One region of the Arthrobacter sp. KN11-1C genome, then DNA from elsewhere that is predicted to be linked to it. Evidence: riboswitches for the same ligand, from Rfam matches in the RefSeq annotation. Region 1 holds a riboswitch; the other holds the start of a gene.
The links. A riboswitch is a leader RNA that binds a small molecule or an ion and turns the genes downstream of it on or off. The one in region 1 is predicted to bind glycine.
Positions count from the first base shown of each region.

Region 2: linked by a shared signal. The riboswitch ahead of gcvP (aminomethyl-transferring glycine dehydrogenase) and the one ahead of lipA (lipoyl synthase) in region 1 are both predicted to bind glycine.

Region 1 is NZ_CP197467.1:401,895-413,791, reverse strand. Features, by position in the region: gene ACSBOX_RS02010 (alkaline phosphatase family protein) at 1-445, shown strand, start outside; gene ACSBOX_RS02005 (alkaline phosphatase family protein) at 442-1,593, shown strand; gene ACSBOX_RS02000 (Lrp/AsnC ligand binding domain-containing protein) at 1,590-2,735, opposite strand; gene ACSBOX_RS01995 (M20 metallopeptidase family protein) at 2,879-4,099, shown strand; gene ACSBOX_RS01990 (MFS transporter) at 4,127-5,419, shown strand; gene ACSBOX_RS01985 (MFS transporter) at 5,501-6,787, opposite strand; gene trmB (tRNA (guanosine(46)-N7)-methyltransferase TrmB) at 6,890-7,813, shown strand; glycine riboswitch at 7,900-7,999, shown strand; glycine riboswitch at 8,001-8,104, shown strand; gene lipA (lipoyl synthase) at 8,154-9,179, shown strand; gene ACSBOX_RS01970 (methylenetetrahydrofolate reductase) at 9,196-9,999, shown strand; gene ACSBOX_RS01965 (anti-sigma factor family protein) at 10,030-10,752, opposite strand; gene ACSBOX_RS01960 (sigma-70 family RNA polymerase sigma factor) at 10,749-11,249, opposite strand; gene ACSBOX_RS01955 (COG4315 family predicted lipoprotein) at 11,404-11,897, shown strand, end outside.
Region 2 is NZ_CP197467.1:3,625,233-3,637,129, forward strand. Features, by position in the region: gene glyA (serine hydroxymethyltransferase) at 130-1,452, opposite strand; gene gcvH (glycine cleavage system protein GcvH) at 1,449-1,832, opposite strand; gene gcvT (glycine cleavage system aminomethyltransferase GcvT) at 2,360-3,493, opposite strand; gene gcvP (aminomethyl-transferring glycine dehydrogenase) at 3,505-6,351, opposite strand; glycine riboswitch at 6,403-6,508, opposite strand; glycine riboswitch at 6,510-6,607, opposite strand; gene ACSBOX_RS16910 (TetR/AcrR family transcriptional regulator) at 6,851-7,399, opposite strand; gene ACSBOX_RS16915 (MFS transporter) at 7,482-9,023, shown strand; gene ACSBOX_RS16920 (sigma-70 family RNA polymerase sigma factor) at 9,031-9,864, opposite strand; gene ACSBOX_RS16925 (hypothetical protein) at 10,074-10,634, shown strand; gene ACSBOX_RS16930 (carbon storage regulator) at 10,643-10,891, opposite strand; gene ACSBOX_RS16935 (hypothetical protein) at 10,896-11,897, opposite strand, start outside.

The sequences.
Region 1 (11,897 bases):
CGCCGTGACCAAGAGCCCCAACTGGGCGAACACGATGCTGGTGGTCAACTACGACGAATGGGGCGGTTTCTACGACCACGTGCCACCGCAAACCGCACCGGACAGCAATCCGGATACCGCCCAGCGCGGCTTCCGCGTCCCGTCCATGGTCATTTCGCCACGCGCCCGCAGGCAATACGTGGCACATGACACCTACGACCACACCTCAGTCCTGAAGGCCATCGAGTGGCGCTGGGGGCTTCAACCCCTGACGCCGCGGGACAGCGCCGCCCGCAATATCGCCGAGGTGCTCGATTTCCAGTCGGCACCCAATCTGACCGCCCCGACGTACCTCGTGCCGCCGTATACCGCCGGACCGGCCTGCTCCCCGGTCGGGCCGCCGGCGGAGGAAGAGTGGACCGGCTTGAAACAGAAAGCACTCGCGGACGGATGGACCTTGCCATGACCTTCAAAAACTTCGCCATCTCCAAAATGCGGCTCGGATTCGCTGCGCTGCTGGTTGTCCTGCTGGGCGCCTCCTGCATCACCTTCGGATTGCAGCAGACGGAAGCACAAGCAAGCGAACCCCAAGTCGCGCAGGGCTCCGGGTATCTCCCGGGAGCGAAGCACGTGTTCGTGATCAACCTCGAAAACAAGGGGTACGACACCACGTGGGGACCGGGTTCGGCGGCGCCGTACCTTTCCACCACACTGCGGAACCAGGGCGTCCTGCTGAACCAGTACTTCGGCACGGCACACAACTCGCAGCCGAACTACGTCGCGCAGATTTCCGGCCAAGGCCCCAACCCGCAGATGCAGGCCGATTGCCAGACCTACTCCCCGTTCGCGAAGACCGGGACGGCGGCGCCCGGCCAGGCCGTTGGAGATGGCTGCGTCTTCCCTGCCGACGTGCCCACCGTGGCCGGCCAATTGACGGCAGCCGGGAAGACCTGGAAAGGCTACATGGAGGACATGGGCACGCCGTGCCGCCACCCGGCCCTCGGCGCAGCCGATGACACCCAGAAGGCAAAGGTCGGGGACCAGTACGCCGCCCGACACAATCCTTTCGTCTACTTCGCGGGGATCACGGGATCACCGGACTGTGCCAAGAACGATGTGGACCTCGGAGCCCTGAAGACCGACCTTGCATCGGTCGCGACCACGCCGAACCTGTCCATGATCACGCCGAACCTTTGCCACGACGGACACGATTCTCCTTGCGTCGACGGACAGCCCGGTGGCCTGACCAGCGCGGATGCATGGCTGAAGCAGTATGTTCCGATGATCACCTCGTCCCCCGCGTTCCGCCAGGACGGTGTCCTGGTGATCACCTTCGACGAATCCGACAGCCCGCAATCGGACGCTTCCGCATGCTGCGCAGAGGGCCCCGGACCCAATTCCCCGCTTCCCGGGATTGTCGGACAAGGCGGCGGCCGGGTCGGCGCTTTGGTCATCTCCCCCTTCACCAAGGGGGGCACCTGGTCCACCACTCCCTACAACCACTACAGCCTGCTGGCCAGCATTGAAGACACCTTCGGCCTCCCCTACCTCGGCTATGCAGGCACCCCCGGACTGAACCGCTTCGGACTCGACGTCTACAACGCCGGCGTCTAGGCCAAGCTGACAGCGGTGGCCGGCACGACGGCTGCGGTCGGCACGACAGCGCCGGTCGTCGGCACGACGGCGGCGGTCGGCACGACAGCGCCGGTCGTCGGCACGACGGCGGCGGTCGTCGGCACGACGGCGGCGGTCGGCACGACAGCGCCGGTCGCCGTCGAGTCCGGGTTCAGCATCCAACCAACCCGCTTGGCGGTGCTGAGCATCACGACGCTTTCGACGAGTTCGATCCCGGGAATGCGCTGCTGGATGGCAAGTTCCATCTCCATGACCTCGGCCAGCGAGCGCAGCCACATGATGATCACAAAGTTGGTGCTGCCGGTGGTCGAGGCCGTGAACCTGACGTTCCTGACGGCCCGTAGCTCTGCGGCAGCGGCCTCGTGCTGGCCTGCTGGGACATTCGCGAACCACTGGCACGTCATGGGATAGCCGGAGAATTGCTGGGCGATCTCACAGCGGAAGGACAGCATCCGGCTCGCGAGCACCCGGCCGAGCTGCCGCTGCACCGTGGCCGGGTGTCGTCCCAAGGCGCGGGCGATCTCCGCGGCGGAAGCCCTTCCGTCCCGGGCGAGGAAGGGAAAGAGTGCCATGTGGCTCTCCGGCAGCGGGGTGACCTGTGCGTAGGGGGCGGATGGATTGAGCGCTTCCGGCCCGGCGAGGGCGCGCAGCGCCTGCTGCTCCGCCCGGCTTAAGACGTTAAGCCGCCATGCATAGCCGCTCGTGTGGATCCGGGTGCAGAGCGAGGTCCGGTACTTGGTGAGCCCACGGATTTCCTTGAGTTGGGGCAATAGCCGGCTGCTGAACTCGCCCAGGTCCTGCGTGATGACGGTGAGCATGAGGTCCCGGTTGCTGGCTGCCTCCTCAACCGTGATGATCTCCGGAATCGCTGCGAGCGCAGCCGTAACCTCGGGCCTAAGATGCATTTCGCAGTCCACGTCCAGCAGGGCGAGGCAGGCATGCTTGGGGTCGCCCATGAGGTGCGCCGTGGTCCAGGCGGCTCCGGACTCGCGCAAGCGGTCCCATCGGGCGGCCAAGGTGGTGGCATGGACGTCGAGGACCTCGGCGGCGTCGGACCAACTGATCCGCGGCGAGATCTGGAGGGCATTGATCAGCCGCAGGTCCTCTTCACTGAGTTCCATCAGCGATCCTTCCGTAGACGGTGCGCGATTCCTGTTAATTCTGGCATGAATCTGAATTTTTACAGGGCTTTGGAAAATTGTGAGGCCAGTCACTCCACAATGGCTATGGAAACCTACCAATCGTTCAGGAAACAGGAGAACAGATGTCGATCGCCGCAGACGCCCAAGAGATGCAGGGAGAAATCGCCCGGTTCCGCCACGAGCTCCACCAGGAACCGGAAGTCGGCCTGGACCTCCCTCGCACCCAGGAAAAGGTGCTCAAGGCGCTCGACGGACTCCCTTACGAAATCACCCTTGGCGAGAGCACGACGTCGGTCACCGCGGTCTTGCGCGGCGGCGCTCCACACGCTTCAGCGGACAAGCCGACCGTGTTGCTCCGCGCCGACATGGACGGCCTTCCCGTCCAGGAGCGCACCGGCGTCGAGTTCTCCTCGAAGATCGACGGTGCCATGCACGCCTGCGGCCACGACCTCCACACCTCCATGCTCGCCGGAGCCGCAACCCTGCTGGCCGAGCGACGCGACCAGCTGGCCGGCGACGTCGTCCTGATGTTCCAGCCCGGCGAAGAAGGCTTCGACGGCGCGGGCCACATGATCCGCGAAGGCGTCCTGGACGCCGCGGGCCGCCGCGTGGACGCCGCCTACGGCATGCATGTCTTCTCCTCCCTGGAACCGTACGGCCAGTTCTGCACCAAGCCGGGAGTGATGATGAGCGCCTCGGACGGACTCTTCGTCACGGTCCTCGGTGCCGGCGGTCACGGCTCGGCGCCGCACGCGGCCAAGGACCCCGTCACGGCGGCCGCGGAAATGGTGACCGCACTGCAGGTCATGATCACTCGGCAGTTCAACATGTTCGATCCCGTAGTCCTGACCGTGGGCGTCCTGCAGGCTGGCACCAAGCGCAACATCATCCCCGAATCCGCGCGTTTCGAAGCCACCATCCGCACGTTCTCGGAAGCCTCCCGTGAGCGGATGATGACTGCGATTCCGCAGCTGCTCAAGGGCATTGCCTCGGCGCACGGCCTGGAAGTGGACGTCGACTACCGCGGCGAATACCCCATGACCGTCACTGACGAGGACGAGACGCACACCGCCGAGAACGTCATCGCGGACATGTTCGGCGATTCCCGGCTCTCCCGCTGGGCCACGCCGCTCAGCGGATCGGAGGATTTCTCCCGGGTCCTGGCCGAAGTTCCAGGAACTTTCGTGGGCCTCAGCGCCGTGCCGCGGGGCGTCGACCACACCACCTCGGCGTTCAACCACTCCCCCTATGCCACGTTCGACGACGGCGTCCTGTCCGATGGTGCGGCGCTCTACGCAGAGCTCGCGGTCTCCCGCATCGCCACCCTCGCCGCCGGCAACTAACCACCACCCCAGCCCTTGGAGCAAGACATGACCGCAACCGTAGGCACTTCAGCCACAGTCCAGGTTCACAAGTCCCACCTGCGAACCCTCATCGGCACCGGCATCGGCAACGCCGTCGAATGGTACGACTGGGCCATCTACGCCACGTTCTCGCCCTTCATCGCGAGCGCGCTCTTCAGCAGTGCCGACCCCACGTCCGCGGTCCTCTCCACCCTGGCGATCTTCGCCGTCGGATTCGTGGCCCGGCCGTTCGGCGGGTTCGTCTTCGGCTGGATCGGCGACAGGATCGGCCGCAAGACCTCCATGACGTTCGCCGTCGGCCTCGCGGCTGTCGGCAGCCTGCTGATCGGCATCGCCCCGACATTCCAGGCTGTCGGGGCATTTGCATCCGTGATGCTCCTGGTGGCCCGCCTCATCCAGGGCCTCGCCCATGGTGGCGAGCTGCCGTCGTCGCAAACGTACTTGTCCGAAATGGCCCCCAAGGAAAGGCGGGGCTTCTGGGCAACGCTCATCTACACCTCCGGCACCGCCGGCATCCTCGCCGGAACTCTGCTGGGCGCCATCTTGACCGGTGTCCTGAGCAAGGCCGACATGAACGCCTGGGGCTGGCGTGTGCCGTTCCTGGTGGGCGGCGCCCTGGGCATCTACGCCTTGGTCATGCGGGCCAAGATGAAGGAGACCGAGGCGTTCGAGGCCGAGGTGCCGAAAGAAAAGCGCGAGCCCATGTGGCCGCAGATCGTCAAGTACCGCAAGCAGGCCTTGCAGGTGATCGGGCTGACCGTCGGCCTCACTGTTGTCTACTACATCTGGGGTGTCGTGGCTCCGAGCTATGCTGCCAGCTCACTCAAGATGGATCGCGGCGCAGCCTTGTGGGCCGGGGTCATCGGCAACATCGCGTTCATCGCGTCGCTGCCGTTCTGGGGCAAGCTGTCCGACCGCATCGGCCGCAAGCCCGTGCTGATCGTGAGTTCCGCCGGTGCGGCGTTGCTGCACTTCCCGATGACTTGGCTCCTCAAGGACTCCCCGTGGCAGCTGGCTGTTTCGATGTCCGTCATGTTGTTCTTCATTGCCGGCAGCGCCTCGATCGTCCCGGCTGTATACGCCGAACTGTTCCCGACCAAGATCCGCACCGTGGGCGTCGGTGTCCCGTATTCCATTTGCGTTGCGGTCTTCGGCGGCACGGCCCCGTACCTGCAGACGTGGCTCGGCAGCATCGGCCAGGCCAACATGTTCAACGTCTACGCCGTGATCTTGCTGGCCATCGGAATCGCGTTCGCCTTCATGATCCCGGAAACCAAGGGCAAGGACCTGACGCACTAGCCCCCCGCGCTTGAACCCAACTAGCTCGCAGTTGTTGTCGTTTAGAGGCCTCATAACGACATTAGCTGCGAGCTAGTTGGGTTAGCCGACGTAGCGGTTCCGGCCCGCGCGGAAGCCAAAGAAGGCCGCGAGGGAACCCACCACGAGGAACAGGATGCCGGCAGCCGCGAAGCCGCCGGTCGCTTGGTGCAACTGGCCGACCATCAGGGTTCCCGTGGAGCCCAAGCCATAGCCGACGCCCTGCATCATGCCGGAAAGGTGCGCCGCGGTGTGCGAATCGCGGGTCCGCAGCATGATCATGGTCAACGCCACGGCCGTGAGGCTCCCCTGGCCCAGGCCCAACAGTCCGGTCCACACCCAAATCAAGTTCGTGGGTCCGAAGATGCTCAAGGCGAAGCCACCACCGGTCATGAGCGCCACCACGGTGTTGATGAAGCGCTGATCCTTGAGGCGAGCCGCAAGCCCCGGAGCAACGAACGAACCAAGCATCTGCAGCACAATCGATACGGACACAATCAAGCCGGCCGTCCCGCCGTCGATCCCGCGGTCACGCAGAATCGGCGCCAACCAGGCGAACACACTGAAGGACATCATCGCCTGCAACACCATGAAGATGGTGACCTGCCAGGCAACGGCGGAACGCCAGACGTTCGCACCGCCATTGCCGGCGTTGTGGCGGACGGGATGCTGGCGGATCGCGAGCGGCAGGAAGAGCAAAAGTACGACGGCGGCGGGCAGCGCCCAGAACCACAGCGCCGAGGTCCAGTTCCCGGCCGCCGTGAAGACGGGATACGTGAAACCGGCGCCAAGCGCGGCAGACGCGCAAATCGCCGTCGTGTAGAGACCGCCCATGAGTCCCAGGCGGTGCGGGAAGTCGCGCTTGACCACGCCGGGAAGCAGCACGTTGCAGAGCGCGATCGCGGCGCCGCACGCCGCGGTTCCGGCAAGGAGGGCCGGCAAATGCCCCGCGCCGGCGAGGTCCACGGAACGGATCAGCAGTCCCGCCGTCAGCACGGCCATCGCGCCGAGCAACACCCTCTCGGCACCGAAGCGGCGGGCCAGGACCGGCGCGAGCGGCGCGAAGACTCCCAGCAAGGTCACCGGCACCGTGGTGAGGACAACCACCGCCCAGCCCGGCAGTCCGGCGTCGGCGGTGACTTCCGGAAGGACAGCCGAAAAGCTCGAGAAGACCGTCCGCAGGTTCAGGCCGATGAGGACCAGGCAGATCCCGAGGAAGACCAGTCCGCCGCGCGTCCGGACCTGGGTGGGCCCGGCGGCGGGAAGCTCGTCGATCTCGGCGTCGACGAGGATCTCGGGGGCGCCGGAGTGCGGCGTGGTGTTCTTGGGGGCGCTTGAAGCGGAGGTCACCAACCCATTCTGGCAGTCACGCTCATACCGGGGCGGCTCATGACGGGAGCGTATGCAGGTTCCGCCGCGGGCGTTTGGCTCCGCAACGGTATTCTGGAGGGGATGAGTGAAACCCCAGATTCCCCTGAAACACCGCAGTCTTCGCGCCCCGTGACCCCTGGCAGCCAGGCCTCCTTCGGCACCTATGGCGGCCGTCCAGTCAGTTTCGTGCGCCGGGGGACGCGGCTTCAGGGCCGACGCCAGGCCGCGTGGGAGGAGCACTCGGACCGCTGGGCCATCCAGGTTCCGCGGCACATTGCCAACACTTCCGTGCATCCGGACTACGTGTTCGACGCCGAAGCGGAGTTTGGCCGCAAGGCGCCGCTGATCGTCGAAATCGGTTCGGGACTTGGCGACGCCGTATGCCACGCCGCGGAGGAGAACCCGGACAAGGACTTCCTCGCGGTGGAGGTCTATACCCCGGGCCTGGCCAACACGATGATCAAGATCAACAGCCGCGGGCTCAGCAACGTCCGCGTGGTGGAGGCGAACGCCCCCGAGGTCCTCGCCTCCATGCTCCCTGCCGGTTCGGTGAGCGAGCTCTGGGTCTTCTTCCCCGACCCGTGGCACAAGTCCCGGCACCACAAACGCCGCCTCATCCAGCCCGCGTTCGCCGAACTCGCTGCGCGGTCCCTCAAGAAGGGCGGCCTGTGGCGGATCGCCACCGACTGGTCCAACTACGCCGTCCACGTCCGCGAGGTCCTGGCCGGCTCCACCGAGTTTGAGAACCTGCACGACCGCGAACGGGCCGGCGCGGACAGCCCCCTCACCCAAGTATGGGAGTCCGGAGTCGAATACATGGTGGGCGGGGCACCCGTCAAGGAAGGCCGGGCACCGGTCAGCACCGAGCACACCGGCCCCAACGAGGGAGTGGACCACGTGGGCGGATGGGCTCCACGCTTCGATGGCCGCATCCGCACCAGCTTCGAGAACAAGGCCCACGAGGCGGGGCGCATGATCTTCGACCTTAGTTATCGCAGGATCTAGCTTCACGATTGGATACAGGTTCTTTGCGTGCCGTACAGGCACCGGATACCATGTGAGACGTGTCACCGGAAGGCGGCACGTGCTTATGATCTGCGGCGGGAGAGTCCTGCCGGTACATTTTCAGCAGGCGCCGTAGGAGCAAATCCTCCCCAGGAATCTCTCAGGCCCATGTACCGCCGCGGCAAGGCAACTCTGGAAAGCAGCCCGGGCAACCGGGCTCACCGACGGTGCAAGCGTCCAGCCACGAGGCACAGACGCGGAAACTCTCAGGTCCAATACAGAGCGGGGAGGAACCGACTCATCGTGGCGCGTGCGCGCCACCTGAATTATGGAGTTCCTCATGACCCTGGCACCTGAAGGCCGTAAGCTGCTGCGCGTTGAACAGCGCAACAAAGCCGTCCCGGTCGAACGCAAGCCCGAGTGGATCAAGGCCAAGGTCCAGATGGGCCCGGAATTCGTGGGCCTGAAGAACCTCGTGAAAAAAGAAGGCCTGCACACCGTCTGCGAGGAAGCCGGCTGCCCGAACATCTTCGAGTGCTGGGAAGACAAGGAAGCGACCTTCCTGATCGGCGGCTCCGAATGCACCCGCCGCTGCGACTTCTGCCAGATCGACACCGGCAAACCCTCCCCGGTGGACATGTTCGAACCCACCAAGGTCGCCCGCTCCGTCCAGGCCATGAACCTGCGCTACGCCACCGTCACCGGCGTCGCCCGCGATGACCTGGCAGACGAAGGCGTCTGGCTCTACGCCGAAACCGTCCGCAAGATCCACGAACTGAACCCCGGCACCGGCGTCGAACTGCTCATCCCGGACTTCTCCGGCAAACCCGAACACATCGCCGCGATCTGCGACTCAGCCCCTGAAGTCTTCGCGCACAACGTCGAAACCGTGCCCCGGATCTTCAAGCGCATCCGCCCCGCGTTCCGCTACGACCGCTCCCTGGACGTCATCACCCAGGGCCGGGCCCACGGCATGGTCACCAAATCCAACCTGATCCTGGGCATGGGCGAAACCCGCGAGGAGATCTCCGAAGCCCTGCGTGATCTGCACGCCGCGGGCTGTGACCTGATCACCATCACCCAGTACCTGCGCCCCTCCGAACGGCACCTGCCCGTGGACCGCTGGGTCAAACCCCAGGAATTCGTCGACCTCGCCACCGAAGCCGAGGAAATCGGCTTCCTCGGCGTCATGTCCGGCCCCCTGGTCCGCTCCTCCTACCGCGCCGGACGGCTCTGGGCCACCGCGATGCGCAAAAAAGGCCGCGAAATCCCCGCCCACCTCGCCCACATCGCCGAAGGCATCCAGGACTCCGGCACCACCCGCCAGGAAGCCCGCACCCTCCTCGCACACCACGCGACGGCCTGATCCGGAAGGAGCCAGCATGTTTCCCACCCGGATTGAAATCATTCCCTCAGACGGAATCGTTGAGAGAGTCCAGGCAGCAGTACCGCTTTCCACGACGCTCACCGTGACCTGCCTGCCCCATCACGGCATCGCACGGACCATGGAGGCTTCCGTCAAGCTCAGCCTCCTTGGCTACACCGTGATTCCGCACCTCTCGGCACGTGGGCTGGAGAGCCGGGGGCAGCTTTCCGGCATCCTCCGCGATTGCGACGCTGCAGGGATCAGTGAGGTCTTCGCCATCGGTGGCGACGGACCTCTTGGCGCGGGCCCCTACCGATCGAGCCTTCCCCTCTTGGCGGATATCTCCGAGTACTCCGGCGGCAGCATCACTGCGGGCATCGCCGGTTATCCCGAGGGGCATCCTTCCGTGAGCGGGCTCGACTTGCTGGACGCCTTGTTGGCGAAACAACACTTGGCCACGCACGTTGTCACGCAGATGTGCTTCTCCGCGTCGAAGGTCCTCGACTATGCGGCGCTCCTGCGACGGGAAGGCGTCGAGCTTCCCGTATGGGCCGGCGTGGCCGGAGCGGTTCCTCGGACAAAACTGCTGGCCCTGGCAACCCAGATCGGCGTCGGGACGTCGCTGAAGTTCCTCAGCAACAAGGGAACTCTTGCCCGCAAACTCCTGGGCCCGGACAAATACTCACCGGAGAGCCTGGTGTCCGGGCTCATGGCGCAGCCGGATGGTGTCTCGGGAATCCATCTCTACAGTTTCAACCGGCTGGACATGCCCATCTGGGAGAGAAGCGATTTGGCCGATCCTGAGGCGGCAACCACTTAGCCCGGTGAACCCCACAGGTCCCGGAAACCCCTAGCTCCCCGGGACCGAAATCACCGCGACCGTCTTCTGGGAGTCGTCACGCAGTTCCACCCCCGAAATCCCGGCGAGCTGGACCGGCGTCGCGCCCGTGACCTTGATGTGCCCGCTGGATGTCGCAGTCCAGCCGCAGGCCATTTCCTCCGTGCCGTCGCGGCCCTTGACCCACAGGTACATGGTGCCTTGCGGCGGCATGCTGCGGCCTTCCAGCTGCAGCTCGGTCCCCCACGCCTTCCGGACGAGCCCCACCGTGAGTTGCAGGCCGTTGTCCGTCTGCACCGAATAGCTGGCGTCCGGCTTGGGCGGCTGGTTCAACACCGGCCCCGCCAGGATGCCCACTCCAAGGCAGGCGGCGGCAACGGCACCCACCAGGGCCGTCCACCGGCGTCGGGACTTCCGCCGCCGCGCTGCCATCTTCAGGAGAATCGGCTGCGGGAGCGTTTCTGAAAGACCCCCCATAAGTGAGCGGGGGTCGGCAGTGGCCGCGGCGGCGGGCTCGACGGCGGAAGGCTCGACGGCGGGGCGCCCGGCGGCGAGCGCGACGGCGTCGGGCACGGGGACGGCGTCGAGGAGGGCCGGGAGGCTTTCCAGCTCGCCCAACTCGAGCCGGCAATCGGCGCAGCTTGCCAAATGCTCCTCGAAAACCCGGGCCTCTGCAGGCTCGAGTCCGCCGAGCAAGTAGGCGCCCAGCAATTGGTGAAGTCCGGTTTCGTTCACCGCTGCACCCCCATTTCGTCGAGAATCGTGCGAAGCGCCCTGACGGCGTAGAAGGCCCGGGATTTCACCGTGCCGCTGGGGATGTTGAGCCTCAGCGCGGCCTCGGTCACCGTGAAACGTTCGTAATGTAGTGCTACCAGGACCTCCCGGTGTTCGGTGCTGAGCCGCAGGAGCGCCTCTTCCATGAGGACCCGGTTGAGGAGCTCGTCCACCCGTTCGGTGGCCTCCTCGGGATCCGCCATGTCGCGTTCGGCAGCCTCTGCCGGGCGCCGCTGGGCCTTGCGGTAGTTGTCGATGATGACATTGCGGGCAGTCCGGAACAAATAGCTGCGCAAGCTGCCGGTGATCTGCGGTGCGTGCTGCCACACGCGGAGGATGGTCTCCTGCACCACGTCCTCAGCCAAGTGCGCGTCCGGCGTGCAGCTCAGCACGAAACGGCGCAGCGCCGTGCCGTGGTCGCGGTAGATCGCGGCCACCACGTCCTCGTCGAGCGGCATCGGCGCCTCCTTGGTGCTCGGCTTCCCCTTCTCCTGCGATACGACGTGCCCGCTACGAAAAAGGTTCAAGCCCTCTGAACCATTCTTCACCCGGCGGCGTCGTACGGGTTAGCTTCCGGCACGTCCTCGGCCGGTCGAAGCGAAGGAGCAAACCATGAAGAAGCAACTCGGCACCGGGCTCGGGATCCTTGCTCTGGCCATCGCCCTCACTGGCTGCGGAGGAAGCCCCGGCGCGTCGTCCACGTCCTCGAGCGCCTCAAGCCCCGCGGCGTCGAGTTCGGCGGCGTCGAGTTCGGCGAGCTCCGGTGGCTCGTCGTCGAGCACTTCTGCTGGCGCGGCGGAACTGAAGACGGCGTCGTCGAGCTTCGGCGAACGAGTGGTTGCGGCGAACGGCAAGAGCGTCTACATCTTCGCGAAGGACGCCAAGGATTCCGGCAAGAGTGCCTGCACCGGCGGCTGCGCTACCCTCTGGCCTCCCGTGACCACGACGTCGGCCATGCCGGCAGTTGACGGGGTGAGCGGAACCATCGGCACCATCCCCACAGCAGACGGCAAGATGCAAATCACCGTCAACGGGATGCCCATCTACTTCTACTCCAAGGACGAAGACTCCGGCGACACCTACGGCCAAGGCGTGGGCGGTGTCTG
Region 2 (11,897 bases), 1.3 Mb from region 1:
GATGCCCGGCGCCCTCCGGCGGGCCGACAGGCCGCGGTTTTCGAAAGCGTGCGTCAAAGCGACGAAGGAGCAGCACGCGTGAAAACTGGGGTCTGCCGGACCCGACAGGATTGCCGGGTCCGGAGAACCTCAGCTGAGGTTCGCGACGCCCGGGTAGAGCGGGTGCGCGGCGGCTAGGGCGTCGACGCGGTGACGCAGGCCGGAGAGGTCGGCGTCGGCGTCGGCGATCAGTGCCTCGGCGATGATGTCCGCAACTTCACGGAACGCCGCTTCACCGAAACCGCGGGTTGCCAGTGCCGGGGTGCCGATCCGCAGGCCGGAGGTCACCATCGGCGGGCGCGGGTCGAACGGAACGGCGTTCCGGTTGACGGTGATGTCGATCGCGGCGAGGCGGTCCTCGGCTTCCTGGCCGTTGAGTTCGCAGTTGCGCAGGTCCACGAGGACCAGGTGCACGTCCGTGCCGCCGGAAATCACGTTGATGCCCTTGGCAGTGACGTCATCCTGGACGAGGCGCTCGGCCAGGATCCGGGCACCGGCCAGGACGCGTTCCTGGCGTTCCTTGAACTCCGGCGAACCGGCGATCTTGAAGGCCACCGCCTTGCCGGCGATCACGTGCTCCAACGGTCCACCCTGCTGGCCCGGGAAGACCGCGGAGTTGATCTTCTTGGCGATGTCGGCGTCGTTGGAGAGGATGATGCCGCCGCGCGGACCGGCGAGGGTCTTGTGCGTCGTCGACGTCGTCACGTGCGCGTGCGGGACCGGGGACGGGTGCAGACCGGCGGCCACGAGGCCGGCGAAGTGCGCCATGTCCACCATGAGGTACGCGCCCACGAGGTCGGCGATGCGGCGGAACTCGGCGAAGTCCAGCTGGCGTGCGTAGGCGGACCAGCCGGCCACGATCAGCGCCGGCTTGTGCTCGAGCGCCAGTCGCTCCACTTCGGCCATGTCGATCCGGTGGTCCTCTTCGCGGACCTGGTACGGGATGACGTTGTACAGGCGGCCGGAGAAGTTGATCCGCATGCCGTGGGTCAAGTGCCCGCCGTGGGCCAGGTTAAGGCCCATGATGGTGTCGCCCGGCTTGATGAGGGCGTGCATCACCGAAGCATTGGCCTGGGCGCCGGAGTGCGGCTGCACATTCGCGTACTCGGCACCGAACAGGGCCTTCACACGGTCGATCGCGAGTTGCTCGATGACGTCCACGTGCTCGCAGCCACCGTAGTAGCGCTTGCCCGGGTAGCCCTCGGCATACTTGTTGGTCAGCACCGAACCCTGCGCCTGCATGACAGCCACGGCGGTGTGGTTCTCGGATGCGATCATTTCCAGGCCCGAGCGCTGACGGTTCAGCTCGTCGTCGATCTTCGCCGCGATCTCGGGATCCAGTTCGGACAACACGGTGTCCAGGCTCGGCGAAACTACCTGCTCGAACACGGTGGTTCCGTTTGCCGCGCTCACAGCTCGCCACCGTTCTTTGAAGCGTATTCCTCGGCGGAAAGCAGCGGACCGTCGGACTCGGCGGCCACCTTGAAGAGCCAGCCCGCGCCGTACGGATCGTTGTTGATCAGGGCAGGATCGTCGACGACGGCCGGGTTGACTTCCGTGACCTCGCCCGTCACCGGGGAGTACAGGTCCGAGACGGACTTGGTGGACTCAACCTCGCCGCAGGTCTCCCCCGCCGTCACAGCGGAACCGACCTCGGGCAAGTCAACATACACAATGTCGCCGAGGGCATCGGTTGCCACGGCGGAGATGCCGACGGACACAAGGTTGCCGGCTTCGCGGGCAACCCACTCGTGCTCGTCGGAGTACTGGAGTTCAGGTGCAACTTTTGCCATGTTTTTTCCTTTGCGTTGGTCTAAGAAAACAGTTGTGGTCAGGTTACGCGGCGGGGGCCACCATCCTCGGCGTGCTGCTCCTTCGTCGCTTTGACGCACGCTGCCGGATGCCGCTCCCCCACCGCTAGAGGCTTGTTCAGTTTTCGGGGCCAGCGGTTCCGGAAAAGAACGCTGGCCCTTCGGGATTCAGTTATGGGCCCGTGGTTCCCGTGGGCCGAGCTGCGGGAGGTAGCTCATCTTCCAAAAACCTAGGGCCATCGAACGCGACCGGTGCAAGGTTCGCAACAGAAGCACCAAGGGTGAGCCGAGGTCCATACGGTCCGCCCCTTCTGTTCGATGACCACCCATCAGTTCGATAACCAAAGGTGACGAGGACGGCCCCATCGGGACCGGCATCCGGCAGCATGCGTCTAAGGGAGCGACACGTCCGCTCAGCGGGCGTCTTCGCGACCGAGCATGCAGAGGATGTCGGACCCGACGGGCAAAACGCAACCACGGTCACGCACCAATCGGAACCGTACGGGGGCCTACTTAACCCGCTTATAGAACGGCAAGGCGACAACTTCGAAGGGCTCGGCCTTTCCGCGCAAGTCTACGTCCAGAGCCGTGCCCAATTCGGCGTGTTCGACGTCGACATAGGCCAACGCTACGGGGTAGCCGAGGGTGGGGCTGGGCTGGCCGGAGGTGACTTCGCCGACCACGACGCCGTCCTTGAGGACCGGGTAGTGGCTGCGGCCGGCGCGGCGGCCCAGGCCCTTGAGGCCGACCAGCTTGCGGCCGCTGGTGGAACCGGCGCCCTCAGCCTTCAGGGCTTCCAGGGCAGCACGGCCCACGAAGTCGCTTTCCTTGGCGAGCGAGACAACGGGGCCCAGGCCTGCCGAGAAGGGGTTGCCTTCGCGGGAGAGCTCGTTGCCGTAGAGCGGCATGCCGGCTTCGAGACGCAGGGAGTCACGCGACGCCAGGCCGGCCGGGATCAGCTCGCCGTCCTCGGCAACTTCCGCGATTGCTTGCCAGAGGGCGGCAGCGGCGTCGTTGTCCACGAAGATTTCGAAGCCGTCCTCGCCCGTGTAGCCGGTGCGGGCGAGCAGCAGTTCCGTCGTGGTCCCGGCGAAGCTGAAGGGCACGTCAACCGCGGCGTAGTACTTGAGCCCGGTGACGAGGGAGTGCTGTTCGGCCGGGACAAGGCGGAGGAGGATTTCTTCCGCTTTGGGGCCCTGGACGGCGATCAGGGAGGTTGCCGCGGAGGCGTCCTCGACGACGACGTCAAAGTTGGCGGCCCGCTGCGCCAGTGCCTCGGCCACAACCTTGGCGTTGCCGGCGTTCGGAACCACCAGGAAGGTGGAATCGCCGCGACGGTAGGTGATGAGGTCGTCGATGATTCCGCCGTCTTCCTGGCAGATCAGCGAGTACTTGGCCTTGCCGACCGACATGGCGGAGATCTTGCCCACCAAGGCGTAGTCCAGGAAAGCGGCGGCTTCCGGGCCGGTGACCCAGACTTCGCCCATGTGGGAAAGATCGAACAGGCCTGCGGACTGACGGACGGCGTGGTGTTCGGCCAGTTCGGAGGAGTACTTCAGGGGCATCTGCCAGCCACCGAAGTCGGTGAAGGAAGCGCCGAGCTTCTTGTGCTCTTCGTAGAGCGCAGTGTAGTTCTCAGTCATTGCGTCAGTCCTTAGTTCTCGAAGGCTTCGATCGGAGGGCAGGAGCAGACCAGGTTGCGGTCGCCTGCGGCGCCGTCGATGCGGCCTACGGGCGGGAAGTACTTGTCCTGCTTGAGGTGGTGGACCGGGAAGACGGCCTGTTCGCGGGAGTACTCACGGTTCCAGTCGGAGGAGACGACGGCGGCCGCGGTGTGCGGTGAGTGACGCAGCGGGCTGTTCTCCACCGTGAAGTCGCCGTGGGCAACCTGGTCGATTTCCTTGCGGATGGTGATCATGGCTTCGATGAAGCGGTCGATCTCCCCGAGGTCCTCGGATTCGGTGGGCTCCACCATCAGGGTGCCCGCTACCGGGAACGCCAGGGTGGGTGCGTGGAAACCGTAGTCGATGAGGCGCTTAGCCACGTCCTCGGCGGTGACGCCGGTCTTGGCCGTCAGTTCGCGCAGGTCCAGGATGCACTCGTGGGCCACGAGTCCGCCTTCGCCGGTGTAGAGAACGGGGAAGTACTCGTTGAGGCGGGAGGCGATGTAGTTCGCGGCAAGCAGAGCGGACTTCGTGGCCTCGGTGAGGCCTTCGCCGCCCATGAGCTTCACGTAGGCCCAGGAAATCGGCAGGACTCCGGCCGAACCGAAGCGCGAAGCCGAGATGGGCACGTCGCTGCCTTCGGTCCAGGCCGCGGCATTGCCGGGCATGAACGGGGCCAGGTGCGCCTTGGCCGCGACCGGGCCGACGCCCGGTCCACCGCCGCCGTGCGGGATGCAGAAGGTCTTGTGCAGGTTCAGGTGCGAGACGTCGCCGCCGAACTTGCCCGGCTGGGCCAGGCCGACCAGGGCGTTCAGGTTGGCGCCGTCGATGTACACCTGGCCGCCGGCTGCGTGCACGGAGTCGCAGACCTCGCGCACGTCGGCGTCGTACACGCCGTGCGTGGACGGGTAGGTGATCATGATGGCCGAGAGGACGTCCTTGTTGGCGTCGATCTTGGCCTGCAGGTCCGCGTGGTCGATGGTGCCATCGGCGGCCGTGGCCACGACGACAACCTTCATGCCGGCCAGCACTGCCGAGGCGGCGTTGGTGCCGTGGGCGGACGCCGGGATGAGGCAGACGTTGCGCTGCAGGTCACCGCGGGAGTGGTGGTAGCCGCGGATGGCCAGCAGGCCCGCGAGCTCGCCCTGGGAACCGGCGTTGGGCTGGATGGAGACCTGGTCATAACCGGTGATCTCGGTCAGCTGGGATTCCAGGTCCGTGATGAGTTCACGCCAGCCCTCGGTCTGGGAATCCGGTGCGAACGGGTGGATCGAAGCGAATTCCGGCCAGGAGATGGCTTCCATCTCGGCGGTGGCGTTCAGCTTCATGGTGCACGAACCCAGCGGGATCATGGTGCGGTCCAGCGCCAGGTCGCGGTCCGACAGCTTGCGGATGTAGCGCAACAGCTGGGTCTCGGAACGGTGGGTGTTGAACACGGGGTGCTGCAGGTAGTCCGAAGAACGCTCGACGGCGACCTCCAGGGCGAAGCCCTCACCGTCACCCGACACCGTGGCACCGAAGGCGGCGACGACGTCGGCGACGACGGCCGCCGTCGTGGTCTCGTCAACAGAAATGCCCACAGTGTCGGCGTCGATGCCGCGCAGGTTGATGCCCTTGGCCTCGGCAGCAGCAACGATCCCGGCAGCCTTGCCCGGGACGCGGACGGTGATGGTGTCGAAGAAGCTGCCGTGCAGGACCTCAAGGCCCGCGGCCTTCAGGGATGCTGCCAGGGTGCGGGCGTGGTTGTGGGCGGTCTCGGCGATCGCCTTCAGGCCCTCGGGGCCGTGGTAGACGGCGTACATCGAGGAGACGATGGCCAGCAGTGCCTGCGCGGTGCAGATGTTGGACGTGGCCTTCTCGCGGCGGATGTGCTGTTCGCGGGTCTGGAGCGCGAGACGGTAGGCGGGAGTGCCGGCGTCGTCCTTGGAAACGCCCACCAAGCGGCCCGGCATCGAGCGCTCGAGGCCCTTCTGGACGGCCATGTACGCGGCGTGCGGGCCGCCGAAGAACAGCGGCACGCCGAAGCGCTGGGTGGAGCCGACGGCGATGTCGGCACCCTGCTCGCCCGGAGGCGTGATCAGGGTGAGGGCGAGGAGGTCGGCGGCGACGGTGACGAGGGCACCGCGTTCCTTGGCGGCGGCGATCACGGCGGAGTGGTCGAACACCCGGCCGGAAACGCCCGGCTGCTGCAGCACGATGCCGTTGATGTCGCCGTCGGGCAGGCCCTGGGACAGGTCGGCGATCTCCACCTCGAAGCCCAGCGCCTCGGCGCGGCCCTTCACGATCGCGATCGTCTGCGGGAGGCAGTCGGCGTCGAGCACGGTCTTGCCGTCGTGGGCCGTCTTGTTCTTGTTGGCGCGGCGCATCATGAGGACGGCTTCGGCGACTGCCGTGGCTTCGTCCAGCAGGGAGGCGTTGGCGATGGGCAGGCCCACGAGGTCCTGGACCATGGTCTGGAAGTTCAGCAGCGCCTCGAGGCGGCCCTGGGAAATTTCGGGCTGGTACGGGGTGTAGGCCGTGTACCAGGCCGGGGATTCGAGGATGTTGCGGCGGATCACCGGCGGAGTGACGGTGTCGTAGTAGCCCTGGCCGATCATCTGCACGGCCGTCTTGTTCTTGGAAGCCAGCTTGCGGAGTTCAGCAAGGACTTCCACCTCGCTGAGGGCGTTCTGGAGCGTCAGTGCGACGTCCTGGCGGATGTCATTGGGAACCGCGGTGTCTACGAGCGAATCGACACTGTCGTAGCCAACAGACTTGAGCATGATGTCAATGTCGGCCTGGCGGCGGGCGCCGATATGCCGGTCAACGAACGTGGTGGAGGTTGAACTAACCGTCACGAAGGAACTCCATTTATAAGGCGGCGTGGGTACGCCACAGCTAATCGGATTCCTCCCCGCTCTGTATTGGACCTGAGAGTTTCCGCGAAACGTGCGTATGGCACTGTCCGCTTGCACCGTCGGTGAGCGCGCGTCAGCGTGCTGCTTTCCAGAGTTGCCTTGCCGCGGCGGTGCGTGGGCCTGAGAGATTCCTGGGGAGGATTTGCTCCTACGGCGCCTGCATCACATGCCTGCAGGACTCTCCCGCCGCAGATCAAAGGCGTATTCAATTGTGTGAATCGACAGTGGTTGCCGGTGACGGCTGCCACAACTACCAATTGTCCTATGGACTGCCCGCGTCCGCAAATAGGGTCAGCGAGCCGCCCGGCTTTCCCAACTAGCTCGCACTAGATGTCGTTTTGGAGCGTCTAAACGACAACAACTGCGGGGCCCACGCCGCCAGGGTTCCCTGGCCGAGCTTGCGAGGCGAGGGTGGCGGTGGGGATAGTTGGGTCGGGACTCAGCTGCGGAGGCGTTCGACGGCGGCCAGCAGCGCACCGACGTCGGCGCCCCTCGCGCTGGCCTTGACTTCCGTATCACCGGCGCCGCCTTCGAGCATTGCGTTGAAGTAGAGTCCATCGCCCATGTACCGGACGGCCTTGGCCATTTCCGGCCCGACTTCCTCGGCGAGCACATCGAGCCATTGTTGCTGGATTCCCGCGAAGCGCCTGCGGGTTTCTTCGTGGGCTACTTCCGCGAGACGCGTGGCTGCCACAAACACGCGGTCCAAGGGCGTGTCGGCCCACAGCGAGGACTTGATGAAGAACGCGGCAGCACCTTCCGGGGCCGCCTTCATTGCCTCGATGTCCAGCGCGGCCAGCCCGTCCATGCGCTCGAGCAAGGAGCTGATCATGGCTTCCTTGTTGGGGAAATGGTAGAGCAAGCCGCCCTTCGAGACGCCGGCGCGCTTGGCGACGGCGTCCAGGGTGGCAGCCCGCTCCCCCACCTCGATCAGCAGGGCTTCAAAGGCATCCAGGACAGCGTCCCGGGCAATAGGTTTTCGCGGCATGGTGTCCATCATCCCTTAGTTCGACGCGGCCGTTCGATGAGTCAAATTGAAACTATACCGTCCAGACGGTACAGTTATGTTCATGTTCAACCCGTCCACAACCCAGCACCCCCGTACCCCTTCGATCCAAACCGCCCCGTGGCGCGATTGGGCTGCCTTGGCACTCCTGATGTTCCCGGTGCTGCTGGTGGCTGTGGACAATACGGCGCTGACGTTTGCCCTGCCGGAAATCGCCCGGTCGCTGGAAGTCGGGGGCGTGCAGCTGCTGTGGGTCGTGGACGCCTATCCACTGGTGCTCGCGGCACTGTTGGTGTCCATGGGAAACCTGGGTGACCGGATCGGTCGCCGCCGCTTGCTGTTGATCGGCAGCACGGGCTTCGCGGCCGTTTCCGCGGCCACTGCCTTCGCCCCATCGGCTGAATGGCTCATTGCCGGACGCGCCAGCATGGGCATCTTCGGAGCCATGCTCATGCCGTCCACGCTGTCGTTGATCCGCAACATCTTCCCGGAACCGAACCGCCGCCGGCTCGCGGTTGCCGTGTGGGCCGCGGGGTTCTCCGGCGGCGCCGCGCTCGGGCCGATCTTTGGCGGCTGGCTCGTGGAGCACTTCTGGTGGGGAGCCGTGTTCCTGGTCGCCGTGCCGCTGCTGCTGCCCCTGCTCGCCTTCGGTCCGTCGCTGATCCCCGAGTCCAAGGACCGCAACCCGGGCAAGCCGGACGTTCCCAGCGTGGTGCTGTCCATCCTGGCCATGGCCCCCGTGGTTTACGGCATCAAGGAGGCCGCCGTGCACGGGTTCGGTCCGGCTCCCGCGGCCTTCATGGCGTTCGGCCTGGCCATGGGAATTGTCTTCGTCCGGAGGCAGGGCTCGCTGGCATCGCCCATGTTGGACGTTCAGCTTTTCCGGAACAAAGTCTTCAGCACGGCGATCACGGCCAACGTCCTGTCCCTGTTCTCCATGACGGGATTCATCTACTTCTTTGCCCAGCACTTGCAGCTGGTGGAGGGCCAGTCCCCCATGCAGGCCGGGATCGCGATGGTTCCCGCCCTGCTTGCCACGATTGTGGCAGGCCTGGTGGTGGTCCCGTTGGTCAAGCGGATCCGCCCTGGCCTGGTGGTGGCATCGGGGCTGGCGCTGAGCGCGGTGGGATACCTCGTGGCGGCCATGGGAAACCACAGCCAGGGGCCGGGGTACCTTTTGACGGCGCTCCTGCTGCTGGCCATCGGGGTTGGCTCGGCGGAGACCATCTCCAACGACCTGATCCTTGGCGCGGTTCCTGCCGACAAGGCGGGCGCGGCATCGGCGATCTCGGAAACCGGCTACGAACTCGGATCACTGCTGGGCACAGCCGTGCTCGGCTCCATCCTGACGGCGTCCTACCAACACCATTTGCTGCTTCCGGTCGAACTGTCGGCCCACGCGGCAGAACGCTCGCGGGAGACACTCGCCGGAGCCATGGACACCGCGTCGGCCCTCCCCCAGCCATTGGGCGACGCCCTGAGCACCGCTGCGCGTGCCGCCTTTGAATCGGGCGTCCACATCACGGCAGCGATCGGGCTGGTACTGATGGCGGGAGCGGCAGTCCTTGCCGCCGTCGTGCTCCGCCGCGTGCCGACCGCCAAGTAGGCGGGGTCTAGACTGCCTGGTTCAAGGCGGCATCCGGGGAGCTGAAGCTGCGGGTGATTCCGCCCAGGGTGGCGGTGGCGAGGGTCGAGAGGTAGTCGTGCCGGCGTCGGGCGGTTATCCGCGACTGGGGCTCGAAGGACTGTTCGGGGTCGTCGGCGTAATGCGCGGACAGCCCGTCGCGCATGAGCCGGATGCCCTCGGCACGCTGCTGCGAGACCGCCGCGTGCGTGGACCCGAGTTCCTCGGCGAGTTCCTTCACGGTCCGGCCTCCGAAGTAGATCTCCTCGACGACGTACCGCATCTTCTCCGGCAACGCCTCGACGGCGGCCCGAAGGTACTTCAGGCGCTCATCGGCCAGGACCGAGTGCTCCGGGGAGATGGTCTCCGCCGCGACCGTGTCCACCACGACGTCATCCAGCGGCGACAGCGTCCGCGCGGCATCGGCCAGGGCGGCCTCCACCACGCTGCGCTCAACCCCCAGGGCCGAAGCGGTCTCGGCCACCGACGGAGTGCGGCCAAGCACACCGGAGAGCGTTTCCTGGACCGACATGGTTTCCTTGATGCGTTTGCGCGCCGAGCGCGTGGCCCAGTCGCTGGCCCGCATCTCGTCCGCGAAAGCCCCGACGATCCTTCGGCGCGCAAACGCGCCGAAAGGGACTCCGAGGTCCGGATCGAAAGAATCGGCAGACGTAATCAACGCCACCGACCCCACCGACGCGAAATCGTCGCGCGACAAATGAGAAGCCCTCGCGCAGAGCTCCGACACCAAATAGCCAACGAGCGGTAAGTGCTGCAGCACCAGCTCGTTGCGTTCTTCGCGATTCAAAATTAGTCCCCCCATGAGACCTGTTTATTGAGTTGCCAAGCCTGATTCCAGGGGCTTCATGGGCGAGCTGCTGAGACGATGCAGCGTGCCGAAGATTACACGGAACAGACATGTATTCAGTGAACATACCATCTGAAAAATAACAATGCGTGTACGCTCATGAAAAAGATACAAAAGAGGCCGCGGAACCATGTTTCGTAGACCAAACCGGGGAATGGGGAACCGTGGGGGCGGATGAGCTTTCGGCGACGCTGTGGCGTGAGCGGAGACAGCTGGAACTGCTGTTGTACCGGCTCGAAACGCAGTTGCTGCACGTCCGGGCAGGCAATTGGCATTGGCTGAAATTCACTGCCGCCGACGTGGAAAAAGTCCTGGAAAACCTCCGGTTCGACACGCTTGCCCGGAACATCGAGTCGTCCGCGCTGGCCATCGAGTGGCGCCTGTCGGCCAACGCAACGCTGCCCATGATCGCTTCAATGGCCCCGCCCGGGATCTGGCCGGAACTGCTTCAGGAACACCACCATGGCCTGGTCCTTCTGCTCAAGCAGGTCGAATCAACCGCGGCCGCCAATGTCGAAGCCCTCCTGATGGGGCCACAAAGCGCCGGGAACCAGCAGCTTGGCTCAGTAGAGCCCGGCGACAGCATGGCGCCGGGAGCGGTGGCGCATGCCGACACCGTGGATGACATGACACTCCTTGCGGAAAGTGCCAACATCGAGCGGGCACTGGCCGTGACGAGGGATTGCTCGCTGCCGCTCCTCGCAGAGTTCGTGGGCTTGGCTTAAGGCCCGGCCTATTCCTTGGGGGGCTTCCGTGCCGGCGGACGCAGCCCGGCAACGAGTTCCTCGGCGTCGGGGCCGGCCTGGGCGGCAGCGAGGTTGGCCGCGGCGATCGCCTCAACCACTTCGCGACGTTGGATGGACACCCCGCGGGGCGCCTCGATCCCGATCCGCACGCCGTCGCCGCGGCCTTCCATGACGGTGATGACGATGTCCTCACCAATCATGATCTGTTCGCCCGGCTTGCGTGTCAGTACCAGCATGCTCTCAATCTACCTTTCCAAGCACGGCAACGCGGGCGGGCTTGCCGTCCACCCACCCGATGGGTACGCCGAGTCCGTTGACCGTCTCGGGACTTCCGGTCTCCGACGCGCCGAAAACGGCAAGGGCGTCGACACGGACGCGCTCGGCGGCCAGGGCTGCGGAGAGCGCCCGGATCCAGGATGCCGTGTCTTCAGCTTTCCGCCCGGCGTCGACGACCAGCCACAACTGGTCTGGCGCGAGGGTGGCGATGTCCGCCGCATGCGTCACGGCTTCGCCTTGCCTGCCGAGCCCGTAGGCCACCAGCACGGTTTGGCCGGTGACGACCGCCTGGGCACGGGCCGCCGTCGCGCCCTGGCGCCCCGTCACATGGAGGTGGCCGAAAGCAGTCAGGGCCCCGGACGTCCGGACGTCGAAGCCGCCCCCTGCGATGGACAATTCCAATGCAGTCCCCAAGGCGTCGTCGCCGAGGCCAAGCAGGATGACGAGGTTGCCGCTGCCGGCCAATGGCGCCGGTACGGCAGCCAGCGCCGGTACGGCCGTTGGAGGCGCCGCTGGAACGGCGTGCCCGACGACGACGGGCGGCAACGCGGTCAGCGTCCCTTGCACTGGTGCTCCGGACGTCGGCGCCCGGAATTCCTTCCCCAGTTGCTCCAATATCCCGGCGAAATCCGGGGAGGCCGTGGAAACGACTGCCTCCGGCCGGTGCATGTCCATCTCGGCCGCGTCGGCTTGCTCCAGGAGAGCGGCAATCGCGGGCCCCTGCAACGCATGAGCCTCACCGGCAGCGCGCACCTCCCCGCCTGCGTGTGCCTCCCAACTGACTCGCAGTTGTTGTCGTTCTGGGCCCTCAGAACGACAACTATTGCCAGCTAGTTGGGATGGAACCTCGATAGTGGCCTCGTAGCGATTGGCTGCGAAGAGCCCGGCGATCCCGGGGTTGGTGACTTTCTCGGCTGAGACGATCCGCGCGCCCGGCCCGTATTGCTGCTCGGCCTTCACCCGGAT